Regions from separate parts of the Psychrobacillus sp. FSL W7-1493 genome, predicted to be linked through region 3. Evidence: predicted binding sites of a transcription regulator. Region 3 holds the regulator's gene; each other region holds the start of a gene.

Region 1 (10,712 bases), 150 kb from region 3:
CATGAAAAGCTATCAAAAGAAGACATGATTAATATGATTGAAGAGTATGATGTTCTTTATATTATAGGAGGACAACCTGAGCGTTTACTTCAGGTTATTTTGGATAAAGAGCTGACTGCTGCGATTAATAGTTTTCCAGGCTTAATGATTGGCTATAGCGCAGGTGCATTAGCTTTTTGCACAGACTGCATATTAACAAAGGATGAGGACTACCCCGACACAATTATTTTGCAGGGATTAGGGTTAGTCGATTTTAGTGTAGAAGTTCACTATCGTCCAGAATCAGATGAGGAGCTGCTGACTCTTTCCAAGGATAGAACAATCTATGCCCTACCAGACGGCAGTGCAATCTTATATAAAAATGACACCATACATACAAGAATAAATGAAATCATTACCTTTAAGAACGGGACTAAGAAAAAATGTTTCAGCTAGTGAGGGCGGCATGGACTTGGACCGACCGATTATCGTGCATAACCGACCGATTTTTAGCCAGAACCGACCGATTATTACATAAAACCGACCGATTATAAAAAAACACCCCTGCAGACAGGCTAGTGCAGGGGTGTTTCTATCCTTAACCGGTAAACACTTGGTCATTTGGATATTTATATTTAACCTTTTTAGGTTTAGTTAAGATGAAAAATAACGTGAGCGGTCCAATTCTGCCTAAGAACATCAGCACACAAATGAATACCTTGCCAAACTCTGAAAGCTGAGAAGTGATGCCCATTGAGATACCAACAGTTCCGAATGCGGAAAACACCTCAAATAGCAAAGGGAGCAGAGGAAGCTGCTCTGTTATAGTTAAAGCAAAAGCAAATATAAAAACGGTTGCTAAGCTAACTGTGCTAATAACGAGAGACCTGATAATTATTTCTCGTGAGATGGATCTTTTAAATAGCACTGGGTCCTCCTGCTGACGGAAAAATGCAAACGTTGCTGCTATGATGACAATAAAGGTAGTAAGCTTTATGCCAGAAGCCGTAGAGGCACTACCTGCACCGATAAACATGAGAAGCATTGTGAATAATAGAGATGGGTCCTCCATTTGGCCATAATCGATCATATTAAAGCCTGCCGTCCTTGGAGTTACTGCATTAAAGTAGGAGGTCATCATCTTCTCGAAGATTCCCATTTTGCCAATTGTATCATTATTATTAAATTCTAAGATTAAAAGAATAAGTGTAGCAATTGCATTTATAATTAATGTGCCCACAACCATAAGCTTGGTATGAAGTGACCATGCACGAAATTTATTTTTGCGAGAGATATCTATTACTACGACAAATCCAATTCCTCCAATGATTATTAGACTAGTAATAATCAATATAACTAGAGGATCACTAGTGAAGCTCATTAAATTGTCCGGAAACAAAGAGAAGCCTGCATTATTAAAGGCAGAAATTACGTGAAACAAACTATAATATAATGCATCTCCTAAGCCGAATCTTGGTATCCAGTGGAGTGTTAAGAAGACAATAGCTATACTCTCTGTAAGAAGAACAAATAAGAGAATATGCTTAGCTAGCTTGACGATACCTCCAATGGAAGGCTGATTAAAAGATTCCTGCAAATAAATACGGTGCTGCAAACCAATTTTTTTGCGAAGAAGAATAAGTATAGCTACTGCAAACGTCATTAACCCAATACCACCACATTGAATTAAGACTAGTAATACAATTTCTCCAAACATTGTTAGAGTGCTACCAGGATCAAAAACACTGAGACCTGTAACCGTGGTAGCTGATGTAACTAGAAAGAATGCATCTACCCAGGAAATCGGAGTTGTCGTAGCAAAAGGAAGCTTCATCAAAACTGTTCCTAGAAAGATTAAGGTGGCAAAGCTGCTTGCAATCACAACAGGCGGTGAAAAAGAGAGCTTTTTCTCCATTGGGACACTTCCTTTTATTGGATGTAAAATAATAACTACTTTAATCCTGAACAGGTCGCCTGTCAACAACTTGTTTGAAACAAGTGGCTAAAGAAAGTATACTTAAGGAAAAAGGGGGATTTTTCATTGAAAACTGAACAACAATATTTTGAAGAAGCTAAAACCTTAGAGCAGTATATGAATGATATGACTACCAAAAAAGAGGAATCCTTTCGTATATACGACCAATTTCAAGTGCCAGCGGATGATGAATTCATTGAGATATTAAAAGCAGAAAAGCCGCATATATTAGTTATTACGGAAGACTGGTGTGGTGATGCCATGATGAATAATGCTATCGTACGAAAGATCGCAGAAGCTGGAAATTTGGACATTCGCACTGTCTACCGCGATGAGAACCTAGAACTGATGGACCAGTATTTAACAAATGGAGGGCGTTCCATTCCAGTTTATTTATTGCTAAGTCAGGACGGAGAAGTAATTTCTAAATGGGGTCCTCGTGCTGAAATGGTCCAAAAATTTGTGATGGAAGGAAGAGCCAAGTTTCCTGATAAGGAAGATTCGGCATTCGAAGACATCCAAAAGAAATTTTATGAGCAAATGACACAGGAATTTATAGCAAACAAAGAGTTTCACTTGGCAGTTTACGAAGAAATCCGCAGTAGCTGGCTGCCAATTCTTCAAAAATAAGCGAACCGCATATTTTAGGGAGTCGGCTTTAGTCGGCTCTTTCATATGTTAGGAACTTTTTGTGAGGAAATAGAGTCTTTATAATGAAGAAATTGTAAAGTAGAAAGGAAATCCGTATGAAGCGTGCAAGAATTATCTACAATCCTACCTCAGGGAGAGAATTATTTAAGAAACATCTTCCAGAAGTTTTGGAAGCTTTAGAAATAGCTGGATATGAGACGTCCTGCCATGCAACGACTGGTGAAGGAGATGCAATTAGTGCAGCAAAAAAAGCGGTAGAAAATAATTTTGATATAATTATTGCTGCTGGGGGAGACGGAACACTGAACGAGGTTGTTGCTGGTGTAAGTGAATTTGAAAATCGCCCGAAGATTGGTCTCATTCCAATGGGAACGACAAATGATTTTGCTCGAGCAGTTCATATACCTCGGGATATTAAACGCGCAGTAGATATTATCTTACAGGGTGATACTATTCCAGTGGACGTTGGTAAAGTAAACGACCGTTATTTTATTAACATTGCTGGCGGCGGAAGAATTACAGAGCTTACTTATGAAGTTCCTAGTAAATTAAAGACAATGCTTGGACAACTAGCCTATTACTTAAAAGGAATTGAAATGCTTCCATCGATAAATGCCACGAAGGTTCGAATTGAATATGACGGGGAAGTATTTGAAGATGAAGCGATGATGTTCCTTGTGGGCCTTACCAACTCCGTAGGTGGCTTCGAAAAGCTTGCTCCAAACTCAAGTATTAATGATGGAAACTTTTCGTTGCTTATCTTAAAGAAAGTAAATATTGCTGAGTTTATAAGACTTGCCAGTTTAGCTCTTCGTGGAGAACATTTAGAAGATCCTCATGTCATTTATAAAAAAGCCCAGCATATTAAAGTGACCTCTGAAGATAAGGTTCTCTTAAATTTGGATGGAGAGTATGGAGGAACTATTCCTGCCATATTCCAAAACCTATATAGACATATAGATGTCTTTGTTCCAATCGATGAGATCCGTGAGCAAGATAGACCATAAAATGAAGAGGTTTTGACAAAACTCTCCTCAACCTAATAAGGCCTCGAAAATTTTACGATCTTGTGAAGTTTTTGGGGCTTCTATTCTAATTATCTATAGTGTTCTTTGTTAAAGCGTACGCTTTTTCAGGAGCACTTCTCCATATCCTCTTCAATCCTGAGATGCTTACGGAGGGGATGGTCTCCTAGGAGAGTTGCCATCTCCATAAGCTAGCTTTAAAAGTGGTAAAAACGTGAAATCTAGTTGCCGATTTCACGTTTTTCTATTTACAGTTATGCTATAGGTTAGCTAAAAAAGCCAGTTTAAGAAGGAAGTATTAGATTGTACAGAGAACAGTACATTAGGGAACAATAATTGGGGGAGGGACAATGACAAAAAATCTGATTTATATACTCTTATTTGTATTATTGATACTAACATCTTGTGGAGGACCATATTCATCGACATCTTCTTTTTTGAAAGTTATAGAAAAAGGTCACTCAGACGATTATAAGGAATACTGGGTAAAAGCTTATGACCCCAATAATGACACAGAGGAACATGCTTTTAAAATTGTTGTAGATGAAGAGATGGCTTGGCATCTAATTGAGGAAGGTAAAGAATATTTTACAACTTATTCGAAAAAAGGTAATCATCCTTGGATTTTAGACCAAATAGAACAAATAGAAATTGAACGCCAAAACTGATATGAACAGATGCTTTACTTCAAAAAGGAGTAAAGCCTTTTTCTTATTGAACAAACGTAAGCAATGGATTTAAAAAGGGGGATAATTATGCATCCAGTAGAATTACTTGAATTAGTGATAGTTTGCGGAACTTTACTAGTTACTCTATTAATTTCTTTTATTTTGAAAGGAAAATGGAGAAAAATTATTCAGGGACTGGCTCTTTTGTTTTTGGTGTCCTTCGTTATCTTTTATTTTGTTCGTCCGTATTGGATTGATATGCAAATAGAAAAAAAAGTAGGTTATATACAGAACTATTTGGAAGAGCGGTACCCTGTGGAAACTTGGGAATATAGGACGGTGCCTCACCGTGAGGACGGCTATGAATCCTCAAATCCATATCACATAGGAGTAATATTTGATACTGAACCACAAGTGGAATATAAATATTTCGCTCGTAACAAAGGTGATGTTATCCAATTAGGGTGGAGTACATCTGAATTACAAAGTGATTCTAATAACCTTATGCATTTAGAAGTTTTAGAAGACTAATCAGCACTTGTTATGAATTCGATCTTCTCTTATTGAAATGAATATTAGACTTCATTATTTTCTTAATTATTGCAAAAGGATTTTTATTTTTTGACTTTCTTCTCTAAAAGGTTATGAATCCAATAATATTGGGAATAATTTAATAATATATCTGGGCATCATAAAGGAGGAATGGTTAGTGTATAAGAGACAAGAGAGATACTTAATGTGGCTCGCCTTTGTAGTGGCAGGTATTATGATACTATCTATTGCTGGAAGAATTTTTGGAGGGTGAGGAGAGTCAAGTATGGGAAATGCTGATTCAGTTTTCTATAGTCGTGTCTTAACTGAGTTAACCTTATCTTTTCATATTATTTATGCGACAATCGGTGTTGGAGTTCCACTGATGATTATGATTGCTCAGTGGGTAGGTATAAAAAAGAATGACGAACATTACATATTACTCGCTAGGCGTTGGGCTAGAGGATTTGTGATTACGGTCGCAGTAGGAGTTGTTACGGGAACTGCAATCGGGATGCAGCTTTCCTTATTGTGGCCAAACTTTATGGAGCTAGCTGGTAATATAATTGCCCTACCATTGTTTATGGAAACTTTTGCATTTTTCTTTGAAGCTATTTTTTTAGGCATTTATCTGTATACATGGGATCGTTTTGAGAATCAGAAAAAGCATTTGTTGTTACTTATTCCCGTTGCAGTCGGTGCTTCCTTTTCTGCCGTGTTTATTACGATTGTGAATGCGTTTATGAATTCTCCACAGGGCTTTGATATGGTAAATGGAGAGTTGGTCAATATTAATCCGCTGATAGCGATGTTTAACCCTGCTATGCCAACAAAGGTAGCACATGTTGTTGTAACGGCGTATATGACATCTGCATTTGTATTGGCATCTATTGCTGCATTTCGTTTGTTAAAGGGGTCTAACCATGTTTATCATAAAAAAGCTTTATACTTAACCGTTAAGCTAGGATTGATCTTTTCGATTGCCACAGCTATTATAGGAGACTTTTCCGGAAAATATTTAGCAGAGTATCAGCCAGAAAAACTAGCAGCTGCTGAATGGCATTTTGAAACGCAGGAAAACGCCTCTCTCATTTTGTTTGGAATATTAGACGATGGAGAAGTGAAATATGCGATTAAGATTCCGTATGCTTTGAGCATACTAGCGTATTCTAATCCAACTGCAGAGGTTATTGGGCTCGATCAGTTTCCAGAAGATGAAAGGCCTCCTCTTTATATCCATTATCTCTTTAATATCATGGTAGCAATCGGCATGGGTCTTGCTGCATTAGCAGCATTCTATTGGTTAGGTAAACGTTTAAAATGGACCTTCGTTAATTCTAAATTATTTCTATGGCTCTTATTTTTAAGTGGCCCTGCTGCCGTAATTGCAATTGAGGCAGGCTGGTGGCTAGCTGAAGTAGGAAGACAGCCATGGATATTAAGAGGAATCATGAGGGTGGAGGATGCAGCAACGACAAGTGGGCAGGTAGATTTTATGTTAGTTCTGTTTGCAGGCCTTTACTTAGTTCTTGGAGTTGGAAGTGTTGTAGTACTTACTCGGATGTTCCGAAGAAATCCTGTTGAACAGGAAATAGAGGATAGAAAATCGGACAAAGGCGGTGACATTACATGAGTTTAGAGATTATAGGTCTCACCGTTTTATGGACTTTTCTATTTGGTTATGTAGTGGTAGGCTCCATTGACTTTGGTGCTGGCTTCTTTAATGCGTATAGCTTGATAACTGGTAAGCAACATATATTGAGTAATATTATTCAGCGTTATTTGTCACCTGTTTGGGAGGTCACAAATGTATTTCTTGTATTTTTCTTCGTAGGAATTATTGGCTTTTTTCCTAAGACAGCCTTCTATTATGGAACTACTCTTCTCGTGCCAGTAGGCATAGCATTAATACTGCTTGGAATTCGAGGCTCCTATTATGCGTTTGAAACGTATGGATCAAGGGGCCATAAAGGATATTCCTTTATGTATGGTTTATCTGGATTGTTACTACCTGCTTCCTTATCAATCGTACTGACTATTTCTGAAGGCGGTTTCGTTGATCTGGTCAACGGCTCTCCAAGTTTAAATTATGATACCTTGTTCAAAAGTCCTTTAACCTGGGCCATAGTCGCTTTAAGTCTGACATCTGTTTTATATATTTCTGCAGTTTTCTTAACTTGGTATGCTAATAAGGCTGGGGATGCAAAAGCTACTCATTTGATGAGAAAGTATGCACTGATTTGGTCATTTCCAACGATTATAACTGCAGGTGGCATAATTGTAGAATTACGTTCACACAATGTGGAGCATTATAATAATATGCTCAATATTTGGTGGGCATTTGGTTTATCCTTTCTCATGTTTTTAGGTACCGTTTGGTTACTTTGGAAAAAGAGCAAGTATGGTCTAGCCTTTGGACTTTTGGCAGGACAATTTTTAATCGCCTTTTTTGCATATGGCTTCTCCCATTTACCTTATTTACTTTATCCATATTTGACTATAAACGATAGTTTTACAAACGAGGCTATGGCCATCTCCTTAATCATTGCCTTTATACTAGGATTGGCCTTACTAATTCCATCCTTATATCTGTTACTAAAGCTATTCCTGTTCAATAAAGACTATGTAAAAGGGAAAAAGAAAAATCATGCTTAGGAGGAATGAACGTTATGATGGAATTCCTAATATTTTATGCTCCCTTCATCGTACTGATCGGCTCCATTATTATAGCCTTCTGGGTATCTACCATGGATGGACCAGTAAGAGATGAATAATTGTCCAGGACCTCAGGTGGAGAGGTCCTTTTTCATGCAGACTAATACCAAAGCTAAATGCTAAAATAGATATAGAGGAGTGGAGAGATAAATGAAATATGACGTAATATTGTTCGATTTGGATGATACTCTATTCGATTTTGGAATGACCGAGAGAAATGCCTTCCATCACTTATTTTTAGAATATGGACTGCCAAACGGTCTGCACGATTACTTAGGCAGCTATAAGGCAATTAGTAAGGTCTTATGGGATGAATTAGAAAAGGGTACCACAACACTAGAGCTACTTAAAATAGAGAGATTCAAACGTTTATTTTTAGAACATAATCTAAAGTTAGATCTTGAAGCAGTAAGTCATAAGTACATAGAAAATCTAGGGAGAGAAATTCACTTAATCTCTGGGGTGGAGGAAATGCTGGCTAGTCTGGCTGGCTGTCGTTTAGCTATATTAACCAATGGATTTCAAATTGCCCAGCATGCTAGGATCAAAGGTTCACCATTGAAGGATGTGTTTGAAGCTATCATCACTTCAGAAGAAGCTGGTTATCAAAAGCCACAGCCTTCTATATTTGAATATACATTTAAGAAATTAGGAATAACAGAAAAGTCTAAAGTATTGATGGTTGGTGATTCTCTGACTTCTGATATACAGGGGGGAAGCCAATTTGGAATAGATACATGCTGGTTTAATCCAAACCAAAAGGAAAACACAACAGCTATACTACCTACATATGAAATAAAGAATTGGAGTCAGCTCAATGGAATTGTGAAAGGTCAATTATTAGAAAAATAAATTAGAAAAACTCACATTTAGATAAAATAAATTTTTAAAATTTTCCAAAAAATGTATACATAATTACCAATATATGAGATAATGTTTTTATAACAATAATAATTGTTAAAGACATAACTTGGAGTTGACCATGTTTGTGATTGCACGTAACACGAATGGTGTTACAGAAGTCTTGAAAAACTCAAATAGCCAATTGGTAAAAGTATTTTATGATTATGAAGAGGCAGAACAGTTTGTAGCTCGATTAAATAAAAGAATATTACCTAACAAGCAGTGGTCCGTCATAGAAGATTCATTAATATTAAAAATAAACGAGTAAGGGAGATTCCTTACTTTTTTTTGTGGCTAAAATAAGCAGGAAAATGAAAATAAGCTAGCTAATACTATTGGACGCCTTTATTTGATATAATAATATCCATTACACAAGAACGGAGATTTAACGTGAACACACCAGTAAATAAGAATGATCAGTTAACAGTTTATATAGAGGATTTGACACATGATGGGTCAGGAGTAGCAAAGGTCGATGGCTACCCACTGTTTATCCACGGGGGTCTTCCTGATGAAAAAGCAGAGGTACGTGTTGTAAAAACATTAAAAAACTATGGCTTTGCTAAATTACTTCATATTGTAGAGCCTTCTCCATTTCGAGTAGAAGCTCCATGTCCGGTTTTTTATGAGTGTGGGGGCTGCCAGCTTCAGCACATTAATTATGAAGGTCAGCTGAAATGGAAGGAAAAGATGGTTCGAAATGTCATGCAGCGACTAGGTAAGATTGATGCTCCCGTGTTACCTGTAAAAGGCATGGACAACCCATGGGAATACCGTAACAAATCTCAAATTCCATTTGGCTTAGTCGATGGAAAGGTGATTGCAGGGTTCTATCAGGCAAAATCTCACCGTATTGCAGACACACCGACTTGTCTAATTCAATCCGATGAAGCAGACCGATTGATGAGAGCATTCAAGGAAAATGCCTTAAAACTAGATTTAGTCCCTTACAATGAGGATACAAAAAAAGGTCAGCTGCGCCACTTAGTAGTGCGTAAAGGAAAAGCTACCGGCGAGGTAATGGTTGTTCTAGTGACGAAGCATCCTAAGCTCTCTAAAAAGGAAGAAATTATTGAGCTTATTAAAGAGGTTGAGCCAAAAGTTACCTCCATCATGCAAAATGTTAACTCCAAAAACACGAACGTCATCTTTGGAGACCAAACAAACCTTTTGTGGGGGAAACCAACAATTGAGGATTTAATCGGAGATGTACGCTTTGAAATATCCGCTCGTTCCTTCTATCAGGTGAACCCAGAGCAGACAGAAGTGTTATATCAGCAGGCACTAGATTATGCACAGCTTTCAGGTGGGGAGACGGTAATCGATGCCTATTGCGGAATCGGGACAATTTCATTATTCCTTGCTCAAAAAGCGAAGCAAGTACTTGGTGTTGAAATTGTTCCTCAAGCGATTGAGGATGCAAAAAGAAACGCTGAGTTGAACGGCTTTACGAACACGTACTTTGAAGCAGGCCCAGCAGAGGAAGTTATCCCACGCTGGTATAAGGAAGGCAAAACAGCAGATGTATTAGTAGTTGACCCTCCAAGAAAAGGCTGCGACGAGGCACTACTAACAACAATCATTGAACAACGTCCAAAACGTGTAGTATACGTTTCCTGTAATCCAGCAACTCTAGCGCGTGATCTTCGCATCTTAGAAGACGGCGGCTATAAGACACAGGAGATTCAGCCTGTAGATATGTTTCCTCAGACGACACATTGTGAAGCGGTCGCTTGGTTGGAGTTAGTATAATGAAAGAAGAACGAATTCCCAATGATGGAATTCGTTCTTTTTTTCTTGTTGTTCTAAAAAGGATTATAGATTGTTTTTTTGAAGTTATTGAACTAACGGACAGCTTAATTTAATAATCGTATTTAGCTTTGTTCAACAATCGGGCCAGATTGTTGTGCGAAATATTTCTAGCTTAAATTGACTATCTGTATGAAAAGATATACCTGATTGTTGAACAACACTTTTAAAGAAATTTTAAACGTACTAATTAATATATATAAAGTAAAAAAGCTGTTAATAAAGTCGGCTTTTTTAGGTTACTGGCTATTTGCTTTCAATTTTTGCATTTTATGCAAAGTATGCTTTGTTCCCCATTCATGCATAGCTTCTAAAATCGATTCCAAGCTCCTGCCGTATTCAGTAATCGAATATTCAACTTTGGGAGGAACCTGTGCATATACAACTCGTTGAATAATATCTTCTTTTTCTAATTCTCGCAACTGGTTTGTCAGCACCTTTTGGGTGATTCCAGGC
Region 2 (10,712 bases), 1.6 Mb from region 3:
TCATCTGCTTTATTTACAGTTACAATATTAGCCGACGTAGGAATGGGACTAGTCGGTAGCAGTTGTTCATTTACGAGCGCATTAATCATACTAGATTTACCTGCTGAGAAGTGACCAGCAAAAGCAATGGTAAATGTTTGTTTTTCTAATTTATCTGCAAATAGCTTTGACTTGGCATATCTTTCATTATCCTTGTTTTGCTTAAAGATAGCTGCAAGTAAAGCATTTTTTTGTTTAATATTCTGTAGTTCCTCTAATTGATCCATTTGAAATTTTTCCCCTTTTTATCTAATAAACAATATGTATATCATATCAGAAAATATAAAAAAAGATGACTTTATTGTCATAAAGTCATCACAGAAATTATTATTATTTTGATTGAGGTGTTATTGAACTTAATATATGTTTTGTGACTACGCTATAAATAACAACTGTTGAGCCAATTAAAATATATAACATGACTATCTCCCTCTCAACTGAACTTGATATTCATTCTCATTTAAATAATAACATAACAATTCACAAATGACTATAAAATATATTCTTTTTGACTAGATATTATGCTAAAATTGATTCAACTTTACTACTTGGAGGAAAAAGATGACTCTTTCTAGAAACATACAAACTATATTGAATGGGACGATTCAATCTATAAAAGCAGTCATCCCTTTAAACCTTAGTTACAAACCACCTACTCTCTTGTCTCAACCATATGAGGTAGTGGAAATGGCTGTACTGATCGGTATTGTAGGCGATATGAAAGCAAGAATTATAATAGATGCATCCTCTCATTATTTTTCTTCTGTTGGTGCCTCTATGTTTGGTATGCCTTTAGAGGGAGAAATGCTTGAATCTTTTACAGGCGAACTAGGAAACATGATTGCAGGTAATTTATGTACGGTTGTTGCACAACAAGGATTAGAAATAGATATAACCCCTCCTACTGTAATTGTAGGACAAAGTAAGTTATATGGTTTCCAACAGGCTTTCTTTCTACCCGTAGAAGTGACTGACATAGGTCCCATGGCTATCATCTTAACGATTGATGAGGATTAATAGTGCTATACATAATTTTTATATTTTTATAAACAAAGAGGCTGGGGCAAAATCCTCCTTATAAGTTAAAAGTCCTAAAATTTTACAAATCGTAAAATTTTTAGGGCTTTTTTCATTGCATCATAGCAGTTGTTCTCGCTAAAGCGAGTAGAGACTGTAGTCTTTCCAATAATTATTCCCTAGAAATCGCTGTCATGGCCCATAGGCCCATGATATATGTGTTTCCCTCATTATCAAATTTTCTAAAACATAAAAGCTTTGTTAAAGTTATTGGTTGATTTTGACTAGCAATTCTTTTTTATAGTGCCTGTAAACATAAACAAAGGAACTTTCAAATGGCTATTAAAAACATAAATAGATAATGAAATTGGGGTTGTTGACAGTTTTTAGCTTTGTTTATGCGAGTAAATTTTTTTAATGCTTTATCGATGCTAAAGCTGTTTTAATTCAGAGAGTAGAATTGATTTTTCGCACCAGCCGGACGCTTTCCGCGGGGTGAGCGATAAGCCATCACCCATCGCTTGCGCGCGTGGTTGTGATGTCTTATCTGTCTCACTCATCCCGCTGGAGCATTCCTGTATGATTACTTTACAGGCTCTTGAAAAAAAAAGAACCCTCTTATATGATGCTAGAGTAACAACAACCAATTGAATACTCAAAACATATATAGGAGGGCCTCTTATGAATAATAGTACGAATCATAAAATTAATCAAGTGAGTGAAAAGACGTTGGTCATTGGGATCGATATCGCCAAGCGCAAACATTACGCATGTGCTGTAGACGACCGTGGACGAGTATTGCATAAGTCATTCCCTATCAGACAGTCGGCAGAAGGATTTACGACCTTCTATGAACAGCTACTCGCATTAAAAAACAAACACGAGAAATCAGAAATCCTTGTTGGGTTCGAACCAACGGGACACTACTGGATGAACCTAGCGGCCCATTTAACAGCGCATGGCATCCGCTATGTGCTTGTGAATCCTAGTCACGTGAAGAAATCCAAAGAATTGGATGACAATCTACAGACAAAGAACGATGTGAAGGATGCGATGGTCATCGCCAAGCTAATCCGCGATGGGCGGTTCAGCTTCCCACGCATTTTAGAAGGCATCGAAGCGGAACTGCGCAATGGTGCATCCCATCGCGCCTCGCTTCAGAAAGAGCTTGGCATCATTACCAATCGAATCATTCGATGGACAGATCGGTTCTTCCCAGAATTCCAACATGTCTTTAAAGACATCGGGAAAACCGCCCTGGCAGTGCTGGAGAAAACACCATTACCAGAGGACCTTCGAGAAAAAGAAGTGGCGGAGCTACTCCCTTTCTACAAAGAGGTTGCTGGGTTAAAGTGTGTCTCTTCTCCCAAAATAGTTAAACTCAAGGAAGCCGCTGAAATCTCGATCGGGTTGACCGAAGGCCTGGAGATGGCTCGATTTGAGATTCATACCTTGGTTATGCAATATAGACTCGTTCAACAACAGTATGAATTACTGGCAGAACGGTTACAAGAAATCGCTCAGAATATGCCCGATTATCTCTTTTTGGTATCTATCGAGGGGGTCGGCCCCAATACAGCCGTCGAGCTGTTATCAGAGGTAGGGCCGTTCACTAACTTTCATAGTCCACGCCAAATTATCAAACTAGCGGGACTGACATTACGGGAGAACTCCTCGGGTGAACAAAAGGGACAAAAGAAGATTTCTAAACGAGGACGCAGAAAATTGCGTGCAGCCCTCTTCCGAGCCATCTTGCCTATGATTCGTTACAATCCTGCCTTTAAGGCACTGTATCATTATTATATTGAACGCCCAGTAAACCCTTTAAGAAAGAAAGAAGCCATGGTGGTCTTATGTGGCAAACTATTAAAAATCGCACATGGCCTCTGTACGAAGAAACAGATGTTTCAGTCAGAACGCATGATACAAGACCTGACTGTTCTTCAAACGGCAGCGTGAACCATTTCATTAGTTGTTTAACTTAGTTGGATGACATAGAGAGCTGGCACAACCGCGACATTCGACTTCAAGTCCCTGCTGGAGCATAGCCGGCCTCTGCCTTATGACTAGACCGAACGAAGGAATGTATGCGTGCGACGCAAAGAGATATGGGAGGGTACGTCATCATAAGTTCTGCAGAGAAACAGAGTGCATCCAAGAATAGTATATTTATGGAATTTTTAACCAAGATTTTTAGCGGAGCACAGCCTTCGTTTCCAATATTTTTAATAAGTGGTTTAATAAGGGTGCAAAAGATCAGTTAGACGAGTTAAAAAAATTTTTTTCACTTTAAAATACGTAATGAAACCATTGGTACGACTACATTTTAAGAGGGAGTCGCCGTCTGGCGCTCCAATCAATAAATGGAATTTACTTTGCATCATAAAATCAACCCTACTCTTTAACAAAGCCAACATAAAAGTACGTTGATCCTTCTATACACTTCAATTACCCCGATAAAAAATAACGTAAATCATAACTTTTATCACATTCCCTATTTGTTTTTCTGTTACTTTCAAATTATTTCACAGTATCTTCACATATAACCTTTGTATGTGTGATAAATATCACATCAACTTTGTTTTTTTAAATTTATGATGTACCTATAGAAAAAGAAGGAAAGTTTTGGAGGTGTAAGACAAATGTCCAAAAAACAAAATAAAGAACCAGAACTAAAAGGGACGCTCATTTCAGTTAGCGTTGTCGGTTTATTTATATTAGTCACTTGGTTTTTTGCATTCTATTTATTTATTGACAGATTTTAAACTAATGGAGGTTAAAGGTTATGCATATTCACAAGTATGAAAAATGGTGGATAACATTTGGAGTTAGTTCACTAGTTTTATTTTTAATAATAGTTGGTTTTAGCGCCTTCCACTATGGTTCACATCCACCAAGTGCAAAAGTATATATTGATCCTGAGCGAGTAGACGAGATTGCTCCATTCAATAACCCAGGAGTTCACAAAGTAGAAGGTAAAGAATGGGATTATGAGATAGTAGTAGTTGCATCCGCATTCTTTTATAACCCACAAGAATTTGAAGTTCCACTAGGTTCTACGGTTAAATTTATAGCAACAACGAAAGACGTTATACATGGCTTTCAGATAGTAGATACAAATATTAATATGATGCTTGAACCAGGTTACGTTTCAGAATATGTAACAACTGTAGATAAAGCTGGAGAGTATTTAGTTTTATGTAACGAATATTGCGGTGTAGGACACACGTCTATGACATCGAAGTTAAAGGTGGTTGAGTAACATGGCAACAATAACAGAAAAAGCCCAAAGCTTTGTGAAAGTTGACCGTCGTGATGGCAAGCTTGCAATGGCTCATATTCATGTAGCTTTTATTGCACTATTAATAGGAGGACTTTGCGGACTCTTACAAACCCTTGTACGTTCTGGGCAATTCACCCTTCCTTGGGGTATAGGTTACTATCAATTATTAACTGTTCATGGTGTTTTATTAGGACTTATTTTAACTACTTACTTTATATTTGGTTTTCAAATTGCTGCTGTTAGCCGTACTTCCGGCACATTAACAGATAAACAGAGAACACTAGGTTGGATTGGTTTTTGGACAATGACAACCGGCACTACTGCTGCTGCAGTAATGGTTTTATTAAACGAAGCATCTGTGTTGTATACTTTTTATGCACCACTTCAAGCGCATTGGATTTTCTATGTTGGGATGGCATTAGTTGTAGTAGGCTCATGGATTGGCGGAGCTGGCTTGATCATGAAATATATGGAATGGCGTAAAGCAAATCCAAAGCAACCTAGCCCATTATTAACTTTTATGGTTATTGTAAATTTAACTATGTGGATTATTTGTTCACTTGGTGTAGCAGTTGAGGTAGTATTCCAATTAATCCCCTGGTCTTTAGGCTGGGTAGATAAAATCGATGTTTTACTCTCTCGTACACTTTTCTGGTATTTCGGTCACCCATTAGTATACTTCTGGTTATTACCAGCGTATATGGTTTGGTATGTGATCATCCCGAAAATTATTGGAGGTAAAATTTATTCGGACGCACTAGCAAGATTATCCTTTATGCTTTTCTTAATCTTCTCTATCCCAGTTGGATTCCATCATCAATTGACAGAGCCAGGTATTGATTCATTTTGGAAGTACTTGCAAGTTGTTTTAACAATGATGGTAGTTATACCTTCCCTTCTGACTGCTTTCTCTATGTTTGCTTCATTTGAGATTCGTGGAAGACAGCTTGGAGGAAAAGGCGTATTTGGCTGGTTTAAAAAGCTACCTTGGAAGGATGCGCGATTCCTAGTACCATTTATCGGAATGGCTGCCTTCATCCCTGCTGGGGCTGGTGGTATTATCAATGCATCTAACCAAATGAACCAAGTAGTACATAATACTATCTGGGTTACAGGTCATTTCCATCTTACTTTAGCAACAACTGTCGTTTTAACATTCTTTGGAGCAGCCTATTGGTTAATCCCCCACCTTACTGGTAGAGTGTTGACTAAACAAATGAATAAGCTAGCTATTATACAAGGTATTGTTTGGGCAGTAGGTATGTCCATTATGTCTGGAGCAATGCATATTGCTGGATTATTGGGAGCCCCCCGCCGATCAGATTTCTCAACCTATGGTGAATCTGCCCAGGCAGCCGAGTGGGTTCCCTACCAAATCGCACAAGCAGTTGGCGGTACAATTTTATTCATCGGTATCATCTTAGTCTTATATATAGTAGCTCAATTAGTATGGTTTGCTCCTAAAGGTGATACAGAATTTCCAATTGGAGAAGTATCCGAAAATGCAGAAAAAACACCGATGGCACTCGAAAACTGGAAAATATGGTTAACGATTTGTATTTTCTTAATTTTATTTGCTTATACGGTTCCGGTGTTTGATATGATTCAAAATGCTCCTCCAGGTTCAAAAGGTTATAAATTCTGGTAACTATAATTCTTTTAAGTATATACGAAGGAAGAGAGACTGTTCATATAAACAGTCTCTCTTTTTGTTTTTATAATCTTGCACTTGTTGATCGTCTCGTCGTTTACAAACTTTAGCAGTTTCTATGTATGGACAAGGCGTTAGAGGGACTACCCGTAAAAGCCAAATTTCTGACTTTTAGAGCACTCCCTTTTAAAAATGTATATATCATTATACATATTTAAGCACACGCCCACCCAAATAGGGCTTTGTCTATTATTTAAATTTTTACCCCTCTGACCGTACTCTTACTTGTCTAATTTGTAGTACTTTTAAAGTTAGGTCTACTACCATTTTCTCTGTAAGCGTATCAAAAGTATCGCGCATATCCACTAAACACGGAGAGTAGTCAAGCTCGAAAAACTCAGCTCTCACCAATTCACAATAAGGCTGCTCATTATAGAAAGTACTGTTTTCAAAGAAATACTTATCTAAACGAGGCATTTCACTGTTTTTCGGATTAATGAAACGGGATTGACTTTCAGAAGATTTAGTAATGATAGGGTATAGAATAAAATCAGACCCATTTAGGTCAGCAAAGCCTGTGAAAGGTACGGAAGCAATACGATCGTAAATTACACCGTTACAATCATCAGTTGCGTATTCGATGTCCTTTCTAATAAATCCTTCAACAAATAATTTAGCTCTAGTAACTCTGCGAGAGCCATCGCAAGAATCCATCGGATCAAACCTTACCGGTACAAGCTTACATTGTGTCAAGAATACATCCTTGTGTACTCTTTTGATTTCGCTTGCAGGTGGATCTAATAATATATCTGCTTCTACTACTATTTGAATTGTAGTTTCCGCCAATACAGCTGGCACCTTAATAATCGGGTAAAAATTATCGGGTACTACGCAAGGATCAACAGGTTCATCCTGTAATTGTGGTAGAGACCTTGCATTATCTACCGGACATGGGTAAACATTGGACAAATCGCCATTGTTTAAACCGTTCTCTTCATTCATTTAAAATTTCCTCCATTCATTTTTTGCGAAATTAATTCATTTCTGTTTTAAGTTATGTAAAATCACCGATGGATGTATAAGCAATAGACACAGAAACGTAAATTATGTCGATATTATTTATCTATTTAACTGTTTAAATAACTCTTCTGTGTAATATAGCTTAGAGATTTCCTCATACTATTCACAACCAATAATTTAAATTTTACTAGCTCTATCAAATTCATAATCGCCATTCTCTTGATGGGGCTAGGAACCGTATATAGCAGTAATCCCACTGGACTCGTCGCCTACAGCTTAAAGGAATTAATAATCAGCAATTAAATAAGCCATCACCAACGAACTCATTCGTTAGAGATGGCTACATTAAAAAAGGTACTTGCACTAACAAAATTACAGTACAAGTGGAGTTTATTTTTTTGTGAATGGATAATACACTTTCTGAACTTGTAAAAGCTGCAAAACTAATTCAATTACAGCATTTTGTTGCACTTTAGGCGATTCAGACGGTAAATCTTTTTTCCTTAGCTTTTCCTCGCTTTCCGACAACACCGTATATTCAATTCTTTGTATAATAGTCCCTTCTATTAACAGCTTTCCTCTCGTTGCCTGTTGAACACCTTCTTCGTTGGATTGCTCGAAAGAGGAAGGTATGAATTTACAAGAAGCCAATTGAATATCCTTTGATAATTCTTTAATATTAACTACTCTTTCTTCCAAATCCAAGGCTCTTTTTAAGCTTATTTCAACATCATACTCCCCTATAATTACAGGTACTTTAATATGCACCGCTAACGGGAGCTTATTTTCCTTTTGTCCTGAATTATGTCTAACTTTAACTTGGGACTTATATAGGTTATTTTCTGCTACAGATAGTTTTTGTGAGTCATTGTTATGAGCAGAAAAGAGAATTTCATGCACTTTATAACCTAACAGATGGCAATAGAGATCTTCTTGAAAAAAGTACATACTATCAAAAAATACTGTATCTAAAAGAGGGAAATGATCGTTGTTTGTAGGTAAAAAATTATACCCTTCTTGCTTTGCACTACCATAAAGTGCAGGGTTCATAAAATCTTCAATATCTACGTAGGTAGAAAACGGAATATATATCGTTTTTGTTTTTATATTAGAGGTGGGTCCCTTTACCTTATAAATTACTTCCTCTGATTCTTGAGAATCTTCTTCTGCAACTAAGTTAGTGAGTAATATCTCCTCTTCCTCTAAAAGAGATTCTTTTTCTATAGTAGATATGTCTTCCTCTTGATAATCTTGGAGAGTGTTATCTGGTAACGTGTTGAGGTCTTCACTTTCAACCGCTTCTTTACTAGCAAGAATTTTTTTCAGACTACTAATCATTACAGACAAATACGTGTCTCGAAGACTTTCATCCATAAATCTTATACTATCTTCATTAGTAAATTCTAATTCTTTAGTTATGGAATCTAATGGATCTATTTCATGAGCAATTTCTATGGAAGAATAATCTACATCATTTCCTAAAACTAATATTTCCTCTTTACTGTCGTAGGAAGGTATTGTAGGAATGTTTGTTTCTTCTATAGATTCCTCTTCTTTTGAATCTTCTTGTAGGGAAGGGATCTCAATTGCTTGCGGCTCAATAAAGAAGGAAGAATCCTGGAGCGGTGTTTGTTCTGTGGTATTCCATTCTGTTGGTTCTTCTTCTGACTCAATGTAAGCCATCACTTCTAATTCATGATTATAATCTGCATTTTCATACTCTAATACATGATTTATTTTACGGCTCGGTGTTGGCAAATAAGCCCTAATATATTTTAGTTGATTTGGCTGTTTACTTTTATTTTTATGATTTGATAGCAGATAGTATGGCTTAAGTGAATTTTTTTCTTCCCTTAAAAAATTGAATAAACTATTTTCCTTTGTATTTTCTTGAGGGCCATTTATCATAATATTATCTTCAGATGGTACTGTGTCTATAAATCGTCTGCGCCGTTTTCTTTTAAAAGTACGTCGTTTTACTTTTTTAATATCAGACGCATATATTTCTTCTATGTCAGTTATGCTATCATCTGCTGATACTTGGTCATCACTTTCCACTTCAGCCGATTCTACTGGTTGTAAAACTGAAAAGCATATACATTTCTTCTGATTGTTATTTATTTCAACGAACGCACCATAATCAAACCATGGAACAGTCAATTTTCCCGCTGAATTATTGTAGTGAAAGTCACTAGCAATATTAAATGTAACAGCCTCTTCTTTCGTAAAGACAACTTCATCCTCTATATTTGGTATGATTAACCCCACCTTTCTCTTATTACTTGAGACGTTTGCCCTGTATTATTTATATTATTCAGTTAGAAGGAATTCGTTCAAAAAAAAACCTTTTACTTCAAAGATCGTCATATGATTTCACAAATTCCTTATAATAAGAAGGAATTCGAGTAATTTCATGGCGATACTCTAAAGTAAAAGGTTAAAATTTAGTACTATTCATTTGAAATGGTTGTAGGTAAGATACGTGCAAAGCGATCTTCTATTAACGCTTCAGACTCATTTAGAAGAAGGTGTATTTCACCGTGATCATCAGACGTACGGATAAGACGTCCTATTCCCTGTTGAAGTCGAAGCAGCATAAACGGTAATTCTACTTCTTCAAAGGGATCGTTAGAAAACGAACGTTTTGCATCGAATAAAGGATCTACAGGTGGGAATGGCAGATCATAGATAATTACTCGAGTTAAAGCTTCTTTAGGTAAGTCTAAGCCTTCCCATAAATGATAAGAACAAAGCGTAGAGAATTCTCCATTTTGAAATTCCTTTACAATAGTCGAAAGCTCACGGTCCCCTTCAAAAGCAATGTCCTTGGCTTGAGTCGATGCTCTAAAATGATCCATCGCAGCTTTAGACTTAAACAAAATGAGGGTTTGACTAGTAGAATCCAATATCTTATCTGTTTCTTGAACTTTTTCTACTTGACTAACATGATGAGCTGTAACTTTCATAACCTCATCATAGTCGAATGGTGATGGTACAGAAAATGATTGATACTTCTCAATTCCTAAAGAATCTGCCAAATAAGTAAAATCTTTTTCTATGGATAAAGTTGCAGAAGAAAAAATGACAGGCAGTTTAGTACTAAATAGCTTTTCATTTAAAATATCCGTTACTAGCCTTGGCATAATAATAAGTGTTTCATAGCCATCGATTATTTCTAGCCATTCAACGCCATCACCTTTTTCTGTAAACAGCCTTAGCGAGAATGAATACTGCTCTAAAAATTCTTCTACCATTCTTAGCTCATATTCTGGAATCGTAAACAGTTCCGATTCAAATACAAATTCCTCAAGCAAGTCGTCTGTAATTTTAATCGCCTGCTTACATAGCTGCATTAGTTGAGGTGACTTATCAATTTTCATACGTTCGGTTTCCTCAGTAACACTTCCCACTCTTAATACACTAAAAATTTTCTCATGTGTATTTTGAAGTATTTCCATAAGATTTAACGTTTTTTCTCGGACCCCGTCAACCATCACCCGTTCTAGTAAACGGATCAGTGTTTCACTCTGCACTTCATATGTAAGTGCTTTTTGAGCTGCAAATTCTAACAGATGTCCTTCATCCAGTACAATCATAGAGACTTCAGGTAAAAAAGGTAGCTGCCCTTCACGAATGCGAGAGTCTTTTGTCCAAAGATGCTCCATTAAAAAGTCATGCGAGCAGATGATTAAATCAGATGAT
Region 3 (10,712 bases):
ATAACGACCTTTGCGAAGGTCATTGGTCCAAGTAAGACTATTCTTATTTCACCGCCTCCAGTAGACGAATCTTTGCAGGAGAATCGCTCTAACGAGTCCTTGCTACAATATACAACCGTTGTAAGAGAGGTAGCTGAAGAGACAGGTAGTCACTACATAGATTTTTTTACTGCTATGTATTCAAGAGAAGATTACAAAGAGCTACTAGTTGGCGAAAAGGACGATGGTCTTCATTTTGGGGAAGCAGGCTATAACATGCTGACCGATTTAATCGCTCAAAAACTTATGGATATAAACTTGAATCATCCGAAAAAGGGTTTATTGGAAAAGGTAATCGGCTTGTTTTTTGAAAAAGAAAAATAACGTATGTTATTACTGGCATTGGGAAACTCTATACATGAGTATCCAATGAAGGAGTGATAGCAATGCTTCAGTTAAACACAGAATTAGAAGGTAAGACAGCATTTTTTGGAGATTTACAGGACCGTATTTCGAGTTTAGGTTATACAATTGGAGGAAACTGGGATTACCATAAAGGTAGCTTTGATTCTATCCTTTGCCGCGAGGAAGGAGAAACCATCTATCTTCGAATCCCTTTTACGGTGACTCAAGGAGAGCTTGATGATTATGAGGCGCATATTAAATTCCAATCTCCTTATTTAATAAAACATGTCGTTAATGTTGGATTAGATAAGGATGAAAATTCGTTGCTAACCACGACAGGATTTGATCAGTTTCAATCTCCGATAGACCAGGACGGCAACATTTCCGACAAAAATCGCTGGGAGCATGCTGGTGAGCAAGAAGTACAAAAAGTGCTTCGACTATTGCAATAACATTTATCTCAGGGCCGTCTCACATAGGTGAGTCGGTCCTTTTGTGTGTTGGAGTAGGGATTCGCAAGCTGGTAAGGGATAGGATAGGAGATGTGGACGAGTCTGCGATTGATTGTCGTAAACTATGTGAGGATTGTAGTAATCTAGAGGTTGATTGTAGTAAACTTGGCCAGCATTGTAGTAAAAAGGGGTGTTCAGGGTAGCCGAGCGGTTGATTGTCGCAAACTACCGGTTGATTGTAGTAATCTAGGCTTTGATTGTCGTAATCGGAGCATTCAGCTCTATCTTAGAGCTGTTCTTCATTCAAAGAGTTCTGTACATATAAATGTCCTAGAGTTACATTATGAGCGGTTATTCTTTATAATAGAGTCAAATAGATTTGTACTTGAAAGGAAAGCGAACGATGATGTATGAGCGATTGATTGATTCGGAGCTGGAAACGGAAGTATTGGCCCGACAGCTAGCTGAGTTATTACAGCCTGCAGATGTCCTTACATTAGAGGGAGATTTGGGAGCAGGGAAGACAACATTTACGAAAAGTGTGGCGAAGGGTCTTGGAATCACAAGAAACGTGAACAGCCCAACGTTTACAATATTGAAGCAATATGAGGGTAGGCTACCTTTAAACCATTTGGATGTTTACCGTTTAGCGGATAGCGATGAGGATCTGGGCTGGGACGAACTTTTTTACGGTGATGCAGTAAGCATTATTGAGTGGGCTCATTTAATACAGGAGGATTTGCCGCCTGAACGATTGGCAATACAGATTCATCGACTGGAGAATGATAAGCGTCGATTTACGTTTGAGCCTTTTGGAAAGAGATATGAACAATTATGTGAGGAGCTTTTTGAATGATTTGGTTAGGAATAGATACATCTCATACACCGCTTGCGGTAGCAGTCGTAAAGGACGGGCAGGTGCTTGCAGAATATAAGTCCTCTGTGAAGGTAACTCATTCCATTGGAACGATGCCAGCAATAGAGGAGCTTATGAAAAAAGCTAATATCCAGCCTAACGAGCTAGATGCGATTGCGGTAGCAAAAGGGCCAGGCTCTTATACGGGAGTGCGAATCGGTGTGACAATCGGAAAGACGCTCGCTTGGACGTTAAATATTCCAATTTACTCGGTTTCAAGTTTGCAGGTGCTTGCAGGGAACGCACCATATTTCCAAGGAACGGTGTGTTCCATTATGGATGCTCGACGTGGAAATGTATTTGCGGGAATTTATACGGACGGAAAATTAGTGAAGGAATCTCATATGTCTATGGCAGATTTGCTAGCTACCCTAGATGATATGGGGCACCAGGTTTTATTTGTAGGAATGGATGTAGCTCTTCATTGGAACCAAATAAAAGAGGAGCTTGGCGATAAAGCCAATCAGGCAGGCGCATCATTTTCGTTACCAAGTGCTGCAGTCCTAATAGAAATTGCGCAAAATATGGAGTCGGTAGACGTACATACTACGGTTCCAGAATATTTGCGAATAACAGAGGCAGAAGCAAATTGGATGAAAGAGCAGAAGAAAAATGGAAACTAAAACGATTACTTATCGCAAAATGACACTAGAAGACATAGACCAGGTGCTTTTAATAGAAGAAGAGGCATTCGCACATCCATGGACTAGAGAGGCATTCGAGCATGAAATGACGACTAATCTATATTCCTACTATTTAGTAGCGGAGACAGAGGAAAAGGATATTGTCGGCTATTGTGGAATGTGGATTGTCATGGATGAAAGTCATATCACGAATGTGGCAGTTGCAGAACGTATGCGAGGCCATCGAATTGGGGAAGGCTTAATGCGCGAGGCAATACGTATTGTAAAGTCACAAAAAGGAGTCCTCATGACGTTAGAGGTGCGCGTATCCAATACGATTGCCAAAAATTTATATTACAAGCTTGGCTTCCAGGACGGAGGCATTCGTAAAAACTATTATACAGATACACAAGAGGATGCTCTTGTAATGTGGGTGGAATTTAAATGACAAAAGATCAATATATATTAGGAATAGAAACGAGCTGTGATGAAACCGCAGCGTCCATTGTTAAAAATGGGACAGAAATTATCTCCAATGTCGTAGCATCACAAATAGAAAGTCACAAGCGCTTTGGTGGAGTAGTTCCAGAGGTGGCTTCTCGTCATCATGTGGAGCAAATCACACTTGTTATAGAAGAGGCTTTAAAGCAAGCGGACATGACTCCTCAGGATTTAGATGCAGTGGCAGTAACCGAAGGCCCTGGGCTAGTAGGTGCCCTATTGATAGGAATAAACGCGGCAAAAGCATTCTCATTTGCAAATGGTCTGCCTTTAGTAGGAGTCCATCATATCGCGGGACATATTTATGCAAATGCGTTGGTTCAGCCGATGGAATTTCCGTTACTTGCTCTAGTAGTATCAGGAGGGCATACCGAGCTAGTGTTGATGAAGGAAGACGGTCAGTTTGAGCTAATCGGAGAAACACGCGATGATGCAGCCGGAGAAGCCTATGACAAAGTGGCTAGAGTATTGAATCTCCCTTATCCTGGCGGTCCACACATAGATCGTCTAGCAAATGAGAGCGATCAAGCAGTGCCTTTTCCAAGGGCTTGGCTAGAGGAAGGCTCTTATGATTTTAGTTTTAGTGGCTTAAAATCAGCAGTCATCAATTATCAGCATAATGCGGAGCAAAGAGGGGAAGCAATCAATCCTAACCATCTTGCCGCAGGCTTCCAAGAGAGCGTAATAGAAGTACTCACTACTAAAACTCTTCGAGCAGCTAGAGAGTTTAAAGTGAAACAAGTAATTGCTGCTGGTGGTGTAGCAGCAAATAAAGGACTGCGAAATTCATTGGAAGAAGCATTCCATAAAGAGAATATTCCTTTTTATGTGCCTCCAATCAAATTATGTACGGACAATGCAGCCATGATCGCCGCTGCCGGTAGCTCTAAATTTTCAGCTGGGCAAACAGGCGATTTAGCGATGAACGGTCGTCCTGGGTTAGAATTAAATAGCTGGAACTAAACGAAATCCTCTTTTCTTCGACAAGAAAAGAGGATTTTTTACCATGTATTATTTCGGTTGTCAATAGAGAACATTCGTACTTATGCACAATTTGTTGATAACTTGTTAGTAAGTTGTGTGTTTTCAATATATTGTGGTTATTTATACTCACAACTTGTGGAAAACTAAGTTTTTAATCTGTGGACAATGTGGATAAACCTGTTGATAGATTGATATGACAGTACTTTTGATGTTAATAAATATGTGGAAAAAGAATTTAAGGAAAAAGGGGGTTGACCTATATATGCCATCGTTCGACAAAATACAACATAGGTAACGGATATCCTGTTTGAACGATCTGACAACTTTGAACCATAAACCGACTCGATAAATTAAATAATTGGTTGGCTTGTCCCATTTATCTGACTGTTTTCTTTATAAATTGATTAGTTAAGCCCGAAAATAAATAGTTCGACATTATATATTTTTCCCCATATAAAAAAAGGTAAACCGAGTCAATCGGCTTACCCTGTAATGTCTTCTAATTGTTCCTGTAGCTCTAGCCATTCGTTGGAGATGGTGTCTTGCTTATCCTTTAAGGTATCCAGCTCACTCTGTAATTTTTGGACGGCCTCGTGATCCTGGAAGACTTCCGGATCACAGAGCTTTTCCTCGATTAAAGCAATTTCTGAATCGATAGCAGGAATTTGTTCCTCGAGCTCATCTATTTGACGTCGAATTTGTCTTTCCTTTTTCTTCGCTTCTTTATCAATCGTCGATGTATTTATCTTTTGTACGACTGTATTTTGTGAAATCGAGCTCTCCATTGCTAATTCTTCGAGCTCTTCCTTTTTCTCTAGATAATAGTCATAGTCACCCAAAAATAGTGTGGCTTCTTTGGAGGAGAGTTCAATTACCTTCGTTGCAATTCGGTTAATAAAATAACGGTCATGAGACACGAAAATAATTGTACCAGGGAAATCAAGCAACGCATTTTCTAAAACTTCTTTACTGTCTAGATCTAAATGGTTTGTAGGCTCATCTAGAACTAGCGTATTTGATTTCAATAGCATAAGCTTGGCAAGTGCAAGTCTAGCCTTTTCCCCACCGGATAGAGTAGAGACGGTTTTTTGCACATCGTCTCCAGAGAACAGGAAGCGACCTAGTACATTGCGAACATCCTTTTCATTCATGAGAGGCCATTCATCCCATAGCTCTTTCAAAACAGTTTTATTACCGGAAAGAGCTGCCTGTTCCTGGTCATAGTAACCAAATTGGACATTCGTCCCGTATTGAATATGACCATCAGCAGTTGGAAGCTGCTTCATAATTGTTTTCAGCAAGGTGGATTTACCGACACCATTTGGTCCTACTAATGCTATCCGGTCCTGCTTGTACACAGAAAATGAGATGTTAGAGGAGACGGTTTTATTGGAGTAGCCAACTGCAACATCCTCTAAGCGCAGTACATCGTTCCCACTTGGGCGGTCGATGGTAAAACCGAAGTTAGCGGATTTTTCATCGCCATCAGGTGCATCCATCCAGTCTGTCTTCTCGATTACCTTTCTTCTAGACTGCGCCATCTTGGTTGTGGAGGCACGAGCGAGATTACGGCTAACAAAATCCTCTAGCTTTGCCTTTTCCTCTTGTTGCTTCTCATACTTCTTTTTATCCAGCTCATAATTTTTTGCCTTTTGCGTTAGATAGGCACTGTAGTTACCAACGTATCTCGTAACATTATGGCGAGAAACCTCGTATACTAGATTTACTACCTGATCTAGGAAGTACCGGTCATGGGATACGATTAAAATGGCTCCACTATAGTTTTTCAAATAGTTTTCTAAGAAGCTGAGTGTTTGGATATCCAAATGGTTTGTAGGCTCATCGAGTATGAGTAAATCGGGCTTACTTAATAGCATTTTAGCTAAAGCTAGGCGCGTTTTTTGTCCACCAGATAAGGCTTGTACAGGCTTGTCATAGTCGTCCGGGAAAAACTGCATCCCATGTAAGATAGAGCGGATGTCAGATTCAAAGCGATAGCCACCAGCCTCGTTAAATGCAAGCTGTAACTCGTCATATGTAGCAGCTACTTTAGCGTAGGCTTCTGAATCCTCATAGACAGCAGGGTCAGCCATTTGGGCTTCTAATGAACGTAATTCTTTTTCGGAGTCTATTAAATGACTGAAGATGGATTTCATTTCCTCCCAAATGGTCAGCTTGGATTCTAAACCGGCATGCTGCTCTAAGTAGCCTAGTCTAATATTTTTTGGCAGGATAATGTCACCGGAATCATAGGACATTTCTCCAGCAATTATTTTAAGTAAGGTAGATTTCCCAGCACCGTTACGACCGACTAGTGCAACTCGGTCACGGTCTTGAACCTCTAGCTTTACGTTTGTTAATATATCTTCCCCGTTAAAGGATTTAGTTACTTGGTTTACTTGTAAAACGATCACGATTATTTGCACCTCAATTCTATCCTAAGTGTAATAGATAGGACTTGTCGTTGCAACGTTCTCCCTTTACAATGAAAGAAAGGTAACGTGAAAAAATGAATTTGCCTTATACATTAGGAGGATACTTATGAAACGTGATGTACCTCGCATTCCTCAAGCGACGATGAAACGACTTCCTTTATATTATAGATTTTTGCAAAGCTTTCACAATGCAGAGCATAAACGTATTTCATCCCAACAGCTAAGTGAAGCGATGAAAATCGACTCGGCAACCATCCGGAGAGACTTTTCTCATTTTGGTGCATTAGGTAAAAAAGGCTATGGCTACGATGTACCCCATCTACTAGAGTTTTTCAGAAAAACATTAGATCAAGACGAAGCAGCGAAGGTTGCATTGATAGGTGTTGGTAGCTTAGGGACAGCCTTTGTAAAATATAATTTCCAAAAAAATCATAATACTAGAATAGTAGTAGCATTTGATACGAAGGCACCACTCGAAGGAACAATTATCAGTGATATCCCTGTATTTCATTCCAGTGTGATGCTAGAAAAACTGAAGGAATACGGAATTGAATTAGTCATTTTCACTCTTCCAAGCCGTTCTGCCCAAGAGGTGGCCAACCTCCTAGTTGGATCAGATGTAAAAGGGATTTTAAATTTCACCCCTGTTCCAATCAGCACACCGGATGAGATTCGCGTACATACGATTGACCTTTCCGTAGAACTTCAAACACTAATCTATATGATTCGAAACGATATATAAGAAAAGCGAAACCGCCTATGTCTGCCCCGACAGGCAAATGGGGAAATGCGAGGAGGCAGCTCCTCAGCCACCGGAGCTTTTACCCATTTGACCCCGAGGGGCAAGGCGGAGTAGCTAGACACCAAGAAAAGCGCAGGCGCCTGTCACTGCCCCGACAGGCAAATGGGGAAATGCGAGGAGGCAGTTCCTCAGCCACCGAAGTATTTTCCCACAAAAATATCTAAGAAATAAGCCTTCGACTATAATTTAGTCGAAGGCTTATTCGTATATTCTCTAGCAAGAAGGGAATAAATGACAAGGTCGATATAGCGTCCCATTTCAAATTCATGTTCCCTTAGAACACCATCTCTGTGAAAGCCTAGCTTACTTACTAGGTGAAGGGATGCATCGTTTTCTGACGTAATTTGAGCTTCAATTTTGTTTGCGTTTAACTCTAAAAAGGCAAAGTGAATAATAGCCTTTAATGTCTCCGTCATAATTCCCTTTCCCCATGATTCAGGGGAGAGGTCATATCCTATTTCTATCCGGTTATGTTCAACCTCATAGTTTAAGTAACCACACGTACCAATCACTTTTTTGTTTACTTTCTTTTCTATTACCCAACGCAAACCAGTTTGCTCCAAAAATATTTTCTCGTACCAACTAATCTCGCCTTTTGCATCTTCAATAGAAGTAAACGGATCGAGTGGCATGTGCTGTACAACATTTTCATTGGCATACAATTCTAGAATGTCGTCGGAGTCTTGCTCGGTTGCCTTTCGGAGAATAAGTCTTTCCGTTTCTATTGTAGGAAATTTGGTAAATGAAAAAGTCATAATGATTCCTCCTTATTGCAACATTTCTGCTAATCTTTCAAAGAAGTTAATAATTTCTTCATTATATAGTTGTGCAATTACTACGAATCCATTTAAAAGCATATGGGCAATAATAGAAGTAATGATTCGTTTTGTCTTATAATAAATGAATGCGAATATAAAACCAGACACAGCATATATTAGTATGTGCGTAAACTCAAAATGGATGACTGCAAAGGACAGTGAGCTTATAAGTGCTGCTACAAAGAAGTTTGTTTTAGGTAATAATGTTCCGAAAATGATACGACGGAAGATGAGCTCTTCTAAGATTGGGGCAAAGAATACGATAGAGAAAAAAACAAAGGGCACCGAACTAGCTAGTTCCATGAAGTCTTGTGTATTTTCAGAACCGGGCTCGATTCCAAAAAACTTGATCTCAATATTAGCAGCAAGGGCCTGGCCGTACAAAACCATTATGAATCCCAATACTCCCCAGGCAACTGATTTAAGTGTGCTCGAAGCTTGTCCCTTTAAAGGTCGGATAAAGCTCTTGTCTTTTCGTATGATAAGTAAAGTGATGATTGTTGCAGTTCCCATTCCGATGAAAGTCCACCAGCCGTTAGCCAGTAACATAGGATTTTCCAGGTTATAGTATTTAAAAGCCATAAATAGCAGAGAAGCAAAGATGATTCCGGAGAGCTGCATGACACAGTAGGTGATTAATATGTATAAGGCTGTTTGTTGTTTTTTCATCTAAATATCCTTTCCGTCTTCTATAAAGTTTCCATTGCAATAGCATGCGGGTAATTATTATATGTACTAGCCTTATTGTAATGGAAAACTAAAATAAAATCGCTTGTTAGCTATTTTATTCTTGGATAGTTTTAGTATTTAAAAGGGACTTGCTTTCGCACAAGGGCAAGGTGAAATACTCATGATCTAAGAGGAGAAAGAAGATAATAAAATTTAAAAAAAGTTTAGGTTCTGACTTGCAAATTTTACGTAGTTTAATTATTATTATAAGTGTGTTAGCACTCAAAGTGTGAGAGTGCTAATAAATATTAAATTCAACTTATTTTAGGGAGGTAGTTTCACTTGTTAAGACCATTAGGTGATCGTATTGTAATCGAATTAATCGAAGCTGAGGAAAAAACAGCATCTGGCATCGTACTTCCAGACTCTGCTAAAGAGAAACCACAAGAAGGTAAAGTCGTTGCAGTAGGTACTGGACGAGTACTAGAAAACGGAAACCGCGTTGAATTAGACGTAACAGAAGGGGACCGTATTATCTTCTCTAAATATGCTGGAACTGAAGTGAAATATGAAGGCCACGACTATTTAATCTTACGCGAAAGCGATATTCTTGCTGTAATCGGCTAATAAAAGAAATTAAAAAGAACAATTAGGAGGGCATACTAACATGGCAAAAGAAATTAAATTTAGTGAAGACGCTCGTAGTGCAATGCTGCGTGGAGTAGATAAATTAGCAGACGCTGTTAAAGTAACATTGGGGCCAAAAGGTCGTAACGTAGTTTTAGAGAAAAAATTTGGTTCTCCACTTATTACAAATGATGGTGTAACAATCGCAAAAGATATCGAGCTAGAGGATGCTTTTGAAAACATGGGTGCAAAATTAGTAGCTGAGGTTGCTTCTAAAACAAATGACATCGCTGGTGATGGTACAACTACTGCGACTGTTCTTGCGCAATCTATGATCCGTGAAGGACTTAAAAACGTAACAGCTGGTGCTAACCCAGTTGGTATCCGTAAAGGAATCGACTTTGCTGTAGCTGCTGCTGTAACAGAGCTTAAAGCAATCTCTAAACAAATCGAAGGTAAAGATTCGATCGCTCAAGTAGCTGCTATTTCTTCTGGTGATGAAGAAGTTGGTGAATTAATCGCTGAGGCAATGGAGCGCGTTGGTAACGACGGAGTTATTACTATCGAAGAATCTAAAGGATTCACAACAGAGCTTGATGTGGTAGAAGGTATGCAATTCGACCGCGGATATGCATCTCCATACATGGTAACTGATTCAGATAAAATGGAAGCTAACTTAGACAACCCATATATCTTAATCACAGACAAAAAAATCTCAAGCATTCAAGAAATCTTACCAGTGCTAGAGCAAGTAGTTCAACAAGGTAAACCACTTTTACTAATCGCTGAGGATGTAGAAGGGGAAGCTTTAGCTACTCTAGTAGTAAACAAATTACGTGGTACATTCAATGCAGTAGCTGTTAAAGCTCCTGGATTCGGTGACCGTCGTAAAGCTATGCTTGAAGATATCGCTATTCTAACTGGTGCAGAAGTAATCACAGAAGACTTAGGCTTAGACCTTAAATCTGCGAACATCACTCAATTAGGACGCGCTTCTAAAGTAGTAGTAACAAAAGATAACACAACAATCGTAGAAGGTAACGGAGATACGAAAAACATCTCTAGCCGTGTTGCTCAAATCCGTGGCCAATTAGAAGAAACAACTTCTGAATTCGATAAAGAAAAACTTCAAGAACGTCTTGCTAAACTTGCTGGTGGGGTAGCTGTTGTGAAAGTTGGAGCAGCAACAGAAACTGAGTTAAAAGAACGCAAACTTCGTATTGAAGATGCACTAAACGCAACTCGCGCAGCTGTAGAAGAAGGTATCGTATCTGGTGGTGGTACTGCACTAGTAAATGTATACAACAAAGTAGCTGAGCTTGCAGAAACAAAAGAAGGCGACGTAGCAACTGGTATCCGTATCGTTCTTCGTTCATTAGAAGAGCCAGTTCGTCAGATCGCTAACAACGCTGGTTTAGAAGGATCTATCGTTGTAGATCGCCTAAAACGCGAAGATATCGGCATGGGCTTCAACGCAGCAACAGGCGAATGGGTTAACATG

Evidence for each region. Region 3 encodes Rex, which represses fermentation and respiration genes when NADH is low (regulators of the CRP and FNR family bind a similar motif). Its sites were predicted from a motif close to TTGTGAAATATTTCACAA; they were not measured.
Region 1: MKX96_RS03850 (cytochrome ubiquinol oxidase subunit I) is a predicted target of Rex. The motif match lies at 4,958-4,975, and genes of this name have one in related genera.
Region 2: MKX96_RS11320 (cytochrome c oxidase subunit 2A) is a predicted target of Rex. The motif match lies at 3,612-3,629, and genes of this name have one in related genera.

What each region holds. Positions count from the first base shown of each region.
Region 1 is NZ_JBBOSB010000001.1:778,754-789,465, forward strand. Features, by position in the region: gene MKX96_RS03820 (Type 1 glutamine amidotransferase-like domain-containing protein) at 1-435, shown strand, start outside; gene MKX96_RS03825 (TrkH family potassium uptake protein) at 578-1,894, opposite strand; gene MKX96_RS03830 (thioredoxin family protein) at 2,021-2,584, shown strand; gene MKX96_RS03835 (diacylglycerol kinase) at 2,701-3,612, shown strand; gene MKX96_RS03840 (hypothetical protein) at 3,981-4,298, shown strand; gene MKX96_RS03845 (hypothetical protein) at 4,386-4,829, shown strand; gene MKX96_RS03850 (cytochrome ubiquinol oxidase subunit I) at 5,116-6,462, shown strand; gene MKX96_RS03855 (cytochrome d ubiquinol oxidase subunit II) at 6,459-7,484, shown strand; gene cydS (cytochrome bd oxidase small subunit CydS) at 7,499-7,603, shown strand; gene MKX96_RS03860 (YjjG family noncanonical pyrimidine nucleotidase) at 7,695-8,396, shown strand; gene MKX96_RS03865 (hypothetical protein) at 8,533-8,715, shown strand; gene rlmD (23S rRNA (uracil(1939)-C(5))-methyltransferase RlmD) at 8,838-10,199, shown strand; gene MKX96_RS03875 (winged helix-turn-helix transcriptional regulator) at 10,496-10,712, opposite strand, start outside.
Region 2 is NZ_JBBOSB010000001.1:2,234,454-2,245,165, forward strand. Features, by position in the region: gene MKX96_RS11305 (dynamin family protein) at 1-266, opposite strand, end outside; gene MKX96_RS11310 (chemotaxis protein CheX) at 601-1,056, shown strand; gene MKX96_RS11315 (IS110 family transposase) at 1,738-3,015, shown strand; gene MKX96_RS11320 (cytochrome c oxidase subunit 2A) at 3,699-3,821, shown strand; gene MKX96_RS11325 (cytochrome B5) at 3,842-4,318, shown strand; gene MKX96_RS11330 (b(o/a)3-type cytochrome-c oxidase subunit 1) at 4,320-5,987, shown strand; gene MKX96_RS11335 (CsxC family protein) at 6,252-6,992, opposite strand; gene MKX96_RS11340 (DUF7852 domain-containing protein) at 7,401-9,278, opposite strand; gene MKX96_RS11345 (ATP-dependent DNA helicase) at 9,461-10,712, opposite strand, start outside.
Region 3 is NZ_JBBOSB010000001.1:629,721-640,432, forward strand. Features, by position in the region: gene MKX96_RS03205 (GDSL-type esterase/lipase family protein) at 1-363, shown strand, start outside; gene MKX96_RS03210 (YugN family protein) at 426-836, shown strand; gene tsaE (tRNA (adenosine(37)-N6)-threonylcarbamoyltransferase complex ATPase subunit type 1 TsaE) at 1,240-1,692, shown strand; gene tsaB (tRNA (adenosine(37)-N6)-threonylcarbamoyltransferase complex dimerization subunit type 1 TsaB) at 1,689-2,375, shown strand; gene rimI (ribosomal protein S18-alanine N-acetyltransferase) at 2,365-2,823, shown strand; gene tsaD (tRNA (adenosine(37)-N6)-threonylcarbamoyltransferase complex transferase subunit TsaD) at 2,820-3,839, shown strand; gene MKX96_RS03235 (ABC-F family ATP-binding cassette domain-containing protein) at 4,343-6,274, opposite strand; gene MKX96_RS03240 (redox-sensing transcriptional repressor Rex) at 6,402-7,037, shown strand; gene MKX96_RS03245 (GNAT family N-acetyltransferase) at 7,277-7,852, opposite strand; gene MKX96_RS03250 (CPBP family intramembrane glutamic endopeptidase) at 7,865-8,584, opposite strand; gene groES (co-chaperone GroES) at 8,927-9,211, shown strand; gene groL (chaperonin GroEL) at 9,252-10,712, shown strand, end outside.